DNA from 2 places in the Pseudomonas sp. SO81 genome. Region 2 is predicted to be linked to the other one. Evidence: predicted binding sites of a transcription regulator. Region 2 holds the regulator's gene; the other holds the start of a gene.
What was found. The regulator FliA, encoded in region 2, starts transcription of late flagellar genes. The targets are predictions, from matches to a motif close to CTAAAGTTTNNNNNNNNNNNGCCGNTAA.
Positions count from the first base shown of each region.

Region 1 (4,286 bases), 1.4 Mb from region 2:
GTGGTAGCGACCGTGGCCGATCACGTCGAGCAGCCAGATGAAGCGTCCGGCCCAGCCGCCGCCCTCATCATCGTACACCACGTAGACCGCGTCGGCGTGGTGGCCCAGTTCGCCGAACAGGGCTTCCAGCTGCGCCCGCTCCGGCAGCAGTCCGGGCGCCGGCGGCTGGCCCAGCTGGGTGCGCTTGCTGTCGACCCAGCGGGCGCCGGGTATGTGCCCCTCGGCATAGCGGGCGGCCGGGCTCAGGTCGACCAGGATCAGCTCGGGTGCCTGCAGGCGGGTAGCCAGGTCGGCCGGCTCGATCACCAGCGGCAGGCCGGAGAAGGCGGACATGCGGAGCCTCCGGAAATGGGAAAGGGCGGATTGTAGCGGAAAGGCTAGGTGCCGCGGCGGGCAAAGGTGGCCAGGGCGCGCTCGATGCATTGCACGGTCTTGCCGAACACCTGCAGGGGCGTGGCGCCGATCTCGCCGCCGCCCTGGTCCGCCACCAGCAGCATCACCACCCGGCCATTGCTGGCCAGCGAGCGCAGCAGCAGGTGCTCGCCATCGAACAGGGCCTTGAGCGTCCCCGGCAGTAGGGCCGAGACCTGGGCCAGGTTGGCCGGACTCAGGCGCAGCTGGCCGGGTTCGATCAGCAGGCGGCGCAGCACCTGGCTCTGCGCCGGATCGAGGCGTAGCTGAGCCGCTGCGTCCGGCAAGCCGGCGACCTGCTGGGCCTGCAGACGGCTGTGGGTGCGGTCGGCCAGCAGGATCAGCACCCGCTGCATGCCGCTGGCCTGCAGGGCCTGGCAGGCGCTGTCGGTCAGCTGCAGCACGTTGGCGAATGGCGAGGGTTGGGCCAGGAGCTTGGCGCAGTGTTGCTTCCACAAATCCAGTTGCGGGTTGAGCGCCGGGGCGGGTGCCTGCAGGTCCTTCAGGCGGCAGGCATCCCAGGGCCACAGCAGCGCCTCGGCCGGGTGCCATAGGTCGGGCATTTCGTACTGACGGGCGCTCTGCGCGGCCTGCTGGTGAACCAGTTGCTGCATCTCCGGCAGGGCGACCTGCAGGTACAGCCCGGTCAGGCGCTGCCAGCGCAGGTGGTGCTCGCAGGCCCAGTTGTGGTGGCTGGAGACGGCCAGGCCGTTGGCCAGCAGGATGCTGTTGGCTGGCTGGGTCAGCCAGCGGCGCAGGTTGGTGTCTTCGTCGAGCAGCTGCTGCTGGTGCAGCGGATGCTCGTTGTCGCGGGCGATGTGCAGGGCCTTGACCAGCAGGCGGCGGTCTTCGACCAGCAGGCGATAGCCCTGGACGATCCACTCCGGCATGCGCCAGTGCCGGGCCAGGGCCAGGCACAGCGCCGGCAGCGACACGCCGAGCAGCTCGCGTTCGACCTTGCAGGGCGGCTCGCCGCGGCCGAGCGCGCGGCGCTCCCAGGCCTCGAACAGCTGCGGGTGGGTGGTCACCAGCGGCCACAACGGGGCGAGGAACAGCAGGCTGCCCCAGTGGATTTCCTGCCACAGGCGAGCCAGGCGCCCGGCGAACAGGCCGTTGGCCTGTTGCGCGGCGTGCAGGCTGATCAGCTGCAACTGGCGCAGGGGCAGGGGAATCTGCGCCTCGTCCAGCACCGGCATCTGCTCGAGAAGCGTTTCCGCACGTTTCAGGCCGAGGCGGTTGAGCGCCATCTCCAGGCTCTCGGCCGGTTCGCCGAGGCTGCCGGTATGGCGGTTGGTCTCGCGCAGTACGGCCAGGGCGATGGCCGGGCTGTCCTGCATCTGCTCGGCGATCTCACGCAGGGACTTGCGGCTGTCCTGCAGGGCGCGGCGCACCGTCTCGTGGTGGTGGGCGGCGATGGGCAGGCGCACCTCGTCCAGCTGTTTGAGCCAGGCATCGAGGCTGCGCGGTATGGGCTTGTCTGTGGGCATGCGGGTTGAGCCAAACTGGCTTTTCGCCTTTACTGCCTATAGTCTGGCGCAATACTTCCGATAATTAGAAGGGTTGTTTTACAGAACCCTTTCGACTGACTCTTCAAGCTCAAATTTCCCATGGTCAAGATCATCGGCATCCTGGTTGTTTTCGGCTGCGTTTTCGGCGGTTTCATTCTGTCGGGCGGCAAGTTCATGGCGCTGGTGCATCCCTTCGAGGTGATGATCATTGGCGGTGCCGCCCTGGGGGCCTTTCTCCAGGCCAACCCCGGCAGCGCCTTCATGACCGTGTTCAAGAAGTCGCTGGCGATGTTCAGCAGCCGCTTCACTCATGCCTTCTACCTGGAAGTGCTGAAGCTGCTCTACGAGATCCTCAACAAGAGTCGCCGCGAGGGTATGATGGCCATCGAGGCCGACGTCGAGGACCCCAACGCCAGCCCGATCTTCAGCAAGTACCCGGCCATTCTCAAGGATGCGCAGATGACCGCGTTCATCTGCGATTACCTGCGCATCATGTCCAGTGGCAACATGGCGCCCCACGAGCTGGAAAACCTCTTCGACATGGAGATCACCAGCCTGAAGGAAGAGCTGGAACACCCGGCCCACGCGGTGGCCAAGGTGGCCGACGGCATGCCGGCCATGGGCATCGTGGCGGCGGTGTTGGGCATCGTGATCACCATGTCCATCCTCGCCACCGCCGACAACGCGCAGATCGGCGAGAAGGTGGGTACCGCGCTGGTCGGCACCTTCCTCGGCATTCTCGCCTCCTACGGTTTCTTCGCCCCGCTGGCCGCCGCCCTGGAACATGACGCCAAGGAAGAGCTGAACCTGTACGAATCGATCAAGGCCACTCTGGTGGCGTCCGCCTCCGGCATGCCGCCGACCCTGGCCGTGGAATTCGGTCGCAAGGTCCTGCTGCCGGCGCACCGGCCGAGCTTCAGCGAGCTCGAGCAGGCCATGCGTGGCAACTGAGCCGGGTCGCTAGGTCATGGAGAACAACCAGCCGATACTGGTCAAGCGGGTCAAGAAGGTCGCCGGCGGCCACCACGGTGGCGCCTGGAAGATCGCCTTCGCCGACTTCGCCACGGCTATGATGGCCTTCTTCCTAGTGATGTGGCTGATGTCTTCGGCCACCCCGGAACAGAAGAAGGCCATCTCCGGCTATTTCCAGGACCCCATCGGCTTTACCGAAAGCGCCAGCCCCTATGTCATCGACCTGGGCGGTACGCCGACTCCCGCGCCCGACCGCACCCTCAATCCTGAACTGAAGGATGCTCCGGACGCTGCCGATGCGGCGGTCGATGCCAAGAATGACCAGGCAGAGATGGATGCCAGCCAGGCCGAGACGCTGGCCGAGCAGGTCGAGCGCGAGCGCCTGGAGCTGCTGCTGCAGGAGCTGCAGACCAAGGTCGACGAAGACCCGCAGCTGCAGAAATTCAAGGACCAGATCCTCTTCGAGATCACCCAGGACGGCCTGCGCATCCAGATCATGGATGCCGAGAACCGGCCCATGTTCGACATCGGCAGCGCCCGTCTGCAGCCCTATTTCGAAGACATCCTGCTGATCCTCGCCGAGACCATCAAGGCGGTGCCGAACAAGATCAGCGTCAGCGGCCATACCGACGCCAAGCCCTTCGCCGGCCAGGCCGAGTTCGGTAACTGGGAACTGTCTGCCAACCGCGCTAACGCCGCGCGGCGTACGCTGGTGGCTGGCGGCTACCCGGAGCCACGGGTGGCGCGGGTGGTGGGGTATGCCTCGTCGGCGCTGTTCGATCGCAAGGACCCGTTCAATCCGGTGAACCGCCGCATCGACATCATCGTCCTGACCAAGAAGGCCCAGCGCGCCATCGAGGGCGAGCAGGATGGCGATGGCGCCGCCGAGTCCGCCGAGCCGCCGGCGCCCACCGAGGCAGTGGCGCCTGGCTCGGAACCAGCGGCGCCGGGCGAGCCGGCCCAGGCGGACGAGCTGCGCCAGCGCCTGAACATCTTCGAGGACGGTGCGCTGCAGTTCGACCAGCCCCAGGAATGAAAGAGGCCGCGATCATCGCGGCCTCTTCGTTTTTCGTCTCTATCAATAATCGGGTTCAGGCAGGCTGGCCAGGATGTGCCGGTAGCTGGCCATGCGCTGTGGCTGGATGCGGCCATCTTCCAACGCCTTGAGCAGGGCGCAGCCCGGCTCGCGGTCGTGCTTGCAGTCGCGGAAGCGGCAGGTGCCGAGCAGGTCGCGGAACTCGATGAAGCCGGCTTCTACGTCCTCGCGGCTGACATGGCCGAGGCCGAACTCGCGGATGCCGGGCGAGTCGATCAGCTCGCCGCCGCCGGGGAAGTGGAACAGCCGGGCGGTGGTGGTGGTGTGGGTGCCCTTGCCGGTGACCTCGGACAGCGGTC
Region 1 covers NZ_CP126126.1:1,942,637-1,946,922, reverse strand. Annotated here, with positions in the region: gene OH686_RS09340 (rhodanese-like domain-containing protein) at 1-333, opposite strand, end outside; gene OH686_RS09335 (HDOD domain-containing protein) at 378-1,898, opposite strand; gene motA (flagellar motor stator protein MotA) at 2,019-2,870, shown strand; gene motB (flagellar motor protein MotB) at 2,887-3,927, shown strand; gene rsgA (small ribosomal subunit biogenesis GTPase RsgA) at 3,970-4,286, opposite strand, start outside.
Region 1: a site for FliA is predicted at 1,935-1,962, ahead of motA (flagellar motor stator protein MotA). Genes of this name have one in related genera too.

Region 2 (4,286 bases):
ACGATCGTTGCTACGGTCGGCCAGAACTGAGGGTTCTAAGCCATGCAAGTCAAACGCTTCTTCGCCGCCGATATGCGTACCGCCATGAAACTGGTGCGTGATGAGCTGGGCGCCGATGCCTCCATCATCGGCAATCGCCGTGTGGCCGGTGGCGTGGAGCTGACCGCTGCCCTGGACTACCAGCCGACCGCTCCGGCACGTCAGGCCAACCCGGCGCTGGAAGCCGAGCTGCGCAAGACTCAGGCGAAGATCGCCAATGCCCAGGCCGAGCTGACCATTCGCGCCGTGGCCGACGAGCGCAAGGACCGCCAGCTGTTCGCCAACGAATCGCTGGTCGCCCCGGAGCTGCCGGCCACCGCCGTCAAGGCTCAGCGCCCGGTGGCCGCCGCACAGCCCGCAATCAAGCCGGCTGCCGCTGCGGTGGATCAGCGCGCCCTGGATGCCATGCGCTTCGAGCTGCACGGCCTGCGCGAGCTGATCGAAGTACAGCTGGGCTCCATCGCCTGGGGCCAGCTGCAGAATCGCAAGCCGCAACAGGCCAACCTGTGGCGCCGCCTGCAGCGCATGGGCCTGTCCGCCGAGCTGTCCAAGGCCCTGCTGGAGCGCGTGGCCAAAGTCGCCGAGCCGCGTCAGGCCTGGCGCATGCTGCTGGCCCACCTGGCTCATGCGATCAAGACGCCCGAAGTGGAGCCGCTGGAAGAGGGCGGTGTGATCGCCCTGGTCGGCCCGGCCGGCATGGGCAAGACCACCACCCTGGCCAAGATGGCGGCGCGCTACGTGCTGAAATACGGCCCGCAGAGCATCGCCCTGGTCAGCATGGACAGCTTCCGCATCGGCGCCCAGGAGCAGATCAAGACCCTCGGTCGCATCCTCAACGTACCGGTGACCCAGGTCGACCCGGGCCAGTCCCTGGTTCAGGCCCTGGCCCCGCTGGCGCGCAAGAAAGTGGTGCTGATCGATACCGCCGGCCTGCCAGGCAATGATCCGGCTCTGCGTCTGCAGTTGGAGAGTCTGGCCGCGCGTGGGGTCAAATCGAAAAACTATCTGGTGCTGGCCGCTACCAGCCAGGCTCAGGTGCTCAAGGCCGCCTATCACAGCTACAAGCAGTGCGGCCTGGCCGGGTGCATCCTGAGCAAGGTCGATGAAGCCGCCAACCTGGGTGAAGTTCTGGGGCTGGCTATCAGCCAGCATCTACCGGTAGCCTATCTGGCAGATGGGCCGAAGATTCCGGACGATCTGCAGGTGCCGCGCAGCCATCAGCTGGTGAGTCGCGCCGTGAGCCTGCAGACCGCCGAAGATCCAAGCGAGGAGGCCATGGCGGATATGTTCGCCGGCCTGTACCACCACCCGGCGCGCCGCGTGGGATAAGGCAGGCGGCAGCGTGCAAGGCGTTCTAGTGTTAGGAAAGGGTCGGTGTGGTTGCCCGACCAGCCCAGTCCAGGCAAGTCAAGGTAAGAGAAGAACATGGGTAGTATGCATCCCGTACAGGTGATCGCAGTCACAGGCGGCAAGGGCGGTGTCGGCAAGACCAATGTGTCGGTGAATCTGTCGCTGGCGCTGGCCGACCTCGGTCGCCGGGTCATGCTGATGGACGCCGACCTGGGCCTGGCCAACGTCGACGTCCTGCTCGGCCTGACCGCCAAGCGCACCCTGGCCGACGTGATCGCCGGCGAGTGCGATCTCAAAGATGTGCTGATCCAGGGTCCCGGCGGCGTGCGCATCGTGCCGGCCGCCTCGGGCACGCAGAGCATGGTGCAGTTGTCGCCGGTGCAGCATGCCGGCCTGATCCAGGCCTTCAGCGACATCAGCGACAACCTCGATGTCCTAGTCATCGACACCGCCGCCGGCATCGGCGACGGCGTGGTCAGCTTCGTGCGCGCGGCGCAGGAAGTCATCGTGGTGGTCTGCGACGAGCCGACTTCGATCACCGACGCCTATGCGCTGATCAAGCTGCTCAATCGCGACTACGGCATGAGCCGCTTCCGCGTGCTGGCCAACATGGCCCATACGCCGCAGGAAGGGCGCAATCTGTTTGCTAAGCTGACCAAGGTAACCGACCGTTTTCTCGATGTGGCTTTGCAATACGTCGGGGCAGTGCCCTATGACGAGTCCGTACGCAAGGCCGTGCAGAAGCAGCGCGCGGTATACGAAGCCTTCCCGCGCTCGAAATGCGCACTGGCGTTCAAGGCGATCGCCCAGAAAGTCGACACCTGGCCGCTGCCGGCCAACCCGCGCGGCCATCTGGAGTTCTTCGTCGAGCGTCTGGTGCAGCAACCGATCGCGGGTACGGCCGTATGACAGCAGCCAGTGGACTACGCATGTACAACAAGGCGCAGGCGCAGGATTCCCAGCACCAATTGATCGAGCGCTACGCGCCCCTGGTCAAGCGCATCGCCTATCACCTGCTGGCACGCTTGCCGGCCAGTGTGCAGGTCGACGACCTGATCCAGGCGGGCATGATCGGTCTACTGGAAGCTTCGAAAAAATACGACGGCAGCAAGGGCGCCAGCTTCGAAACCTACGCCGGCATCCGCATCCGCGGCGCCATGCTGGACGAGGTGCGCAAGGGCGACTGGGCGCCGCGTTCGGTACACCGCAATACCCGCATGGTCAGCGACGCGATTCGTGCAATCGAGGCGCGCACCGGAAGAGACGCTAAAGATCAAGAGGTTGCGGCCGAACTCCAATTGAGTCTCGAGGATTACTACGGCATCCTTGGCGACACTCTGGGCAGTCGCCTGTTCAGCTTCGACGACCTGGTTCAGGACGGCGAGAGCGGCGGTCTGCACGAGGATGTCAGCAGCAGTCACGGAGGGCCCTTGCATGGTCTGGAAGATGAACGCTTCCAGGCGGCCCTGGCCGATGCCATCGCCAACCTGCCGGAGCGCGAGCGCCTGGTGCTGTCGCTGTACTACGACGAAGAATTGAATTTGAAGGAAATCGGCGAAGTCCTGGGGGTCAGCGAATCCCGGGTCAGCCAGTTGCACAGCCAGTGCGCCGCGCGTTTGCGGTCCAGGCTGGGCGAGTGGCGGGCCAGCTGACGGCGAGCCGGTTTCATGATTTGCGACGCTACCGGGCTGCCGGAGGCGTTTAGGACTGTACGGAGGTCGACTTGGACAAGAACATGAAAATCCTCATCGTTGACGATTTTTCGACGATGCGACGGATCATCAAGAACCTCCTGCGTGATCTGGGGTTCACCAACACCGCGGAGGCCGACGACGGCAACACCGCTCTGCCCATGCTGCAGAGCGGCAGCTTCGACTTCCTGGTGACTGACTGGAACATGCCCGGCATGACCGGCATCGACCTGTTGCGCGCGGTGCGCGCCGACGACCGCCTGAAGACCCTGCCGGTACTGATGGTGACTGCGGAAGCCAAGCGCGAGCAGATCATCGAGGCCGCCCAGGCCGGTGTGAACGGCTATGTGGTCAAGCCGTTCACCGCCCAGGTGCTTAAGGAGAAGATCGAGAAGATCTTCGAACGGGTTAACGGCTGATGTCCGCCGCGAGGGCGCTATGGCACACGATGATTCAACCCTGGGCGAACTCGAATCGACCCTGAAGACACATGCTACCCAACTCGTCGACAGCCTTGAGAAGGGTCGCTTCGGCGAAGCGGTACAGCTGATCCACGAGTTGAGCAAGGCGCGCGATCACGGCCTGTACCAGGAAGTCGGCAAGCTCACCCGCGAGCTGCACAACGCGATAGTCAATTTCCAGATCGACCCGCACATGCCGGGCGCCCAGGAAATCTCGCAGATCTCCGATGCCACCGAGCGTCTGTCCTACGTGGTCAAAATGACCGAGAAGGCGGCCAACCGCACCATGGATCTGGTCGAGCAGAGCGCGCCGCTGGTCAACGACCTGGGCGACGAGGCGCAGAGCCTGTCGGCCGAGTGGGGCAAGTTCATGCGCCGCGAGATGGGCGCCGACGCCTTCCGTGACCTGGCCAAACGCATCGAGCTGTACCTCGCCCGCAGCGAGCGCGACAGCCAGAAACTGTCCGGCCACCTGAACGACATCCTGCTGGCGCAGGACTTCCAGGACCTCACCGGGCAAGTGATCAAGCGGGTGACCCAACTGGTCACCGAAGTGGAAAGCAATCTGCTCAAGCTGGTGCTGATGGCCAGCCATGTCGACCGTTTCGCCGGCATCGAACACGACCATGCCGTGCTCCGCGCCGAGCAAGAACAACAAAAAGAGCCTTCCAAGGGTGAAGGTCCGCAGATTCATGCCGATAAGCGTGAGGACGTGGCGTCCAGTCAGGACGACGTCGACGATCTG
Region 2 covers NZ_CP126126.1:574,035-578,320, reverse strand. Annotated here, with positions in the region: gene flhA (flagellar biosynthesis protein FlhA) at 1-30, shown strand, start outside; gene flhF (flagellar biosynthesis GTPase FlhF) at 43-1,368, shown strand; gene fleN (flagellar synthesis regulator FleN) at 1,465-2,298, shown strand; gene fliA (RNA polymerase sigma factor FliA) at 2,295-3,041, shown strand; gene OH686_RS02670 (chemotaxis response regulator CheY) at 3,125-3,499, shown strand; gene OH686_RS02665 (protein phosphatase CheZ) at 3,519-4,286, shown strand, end outside.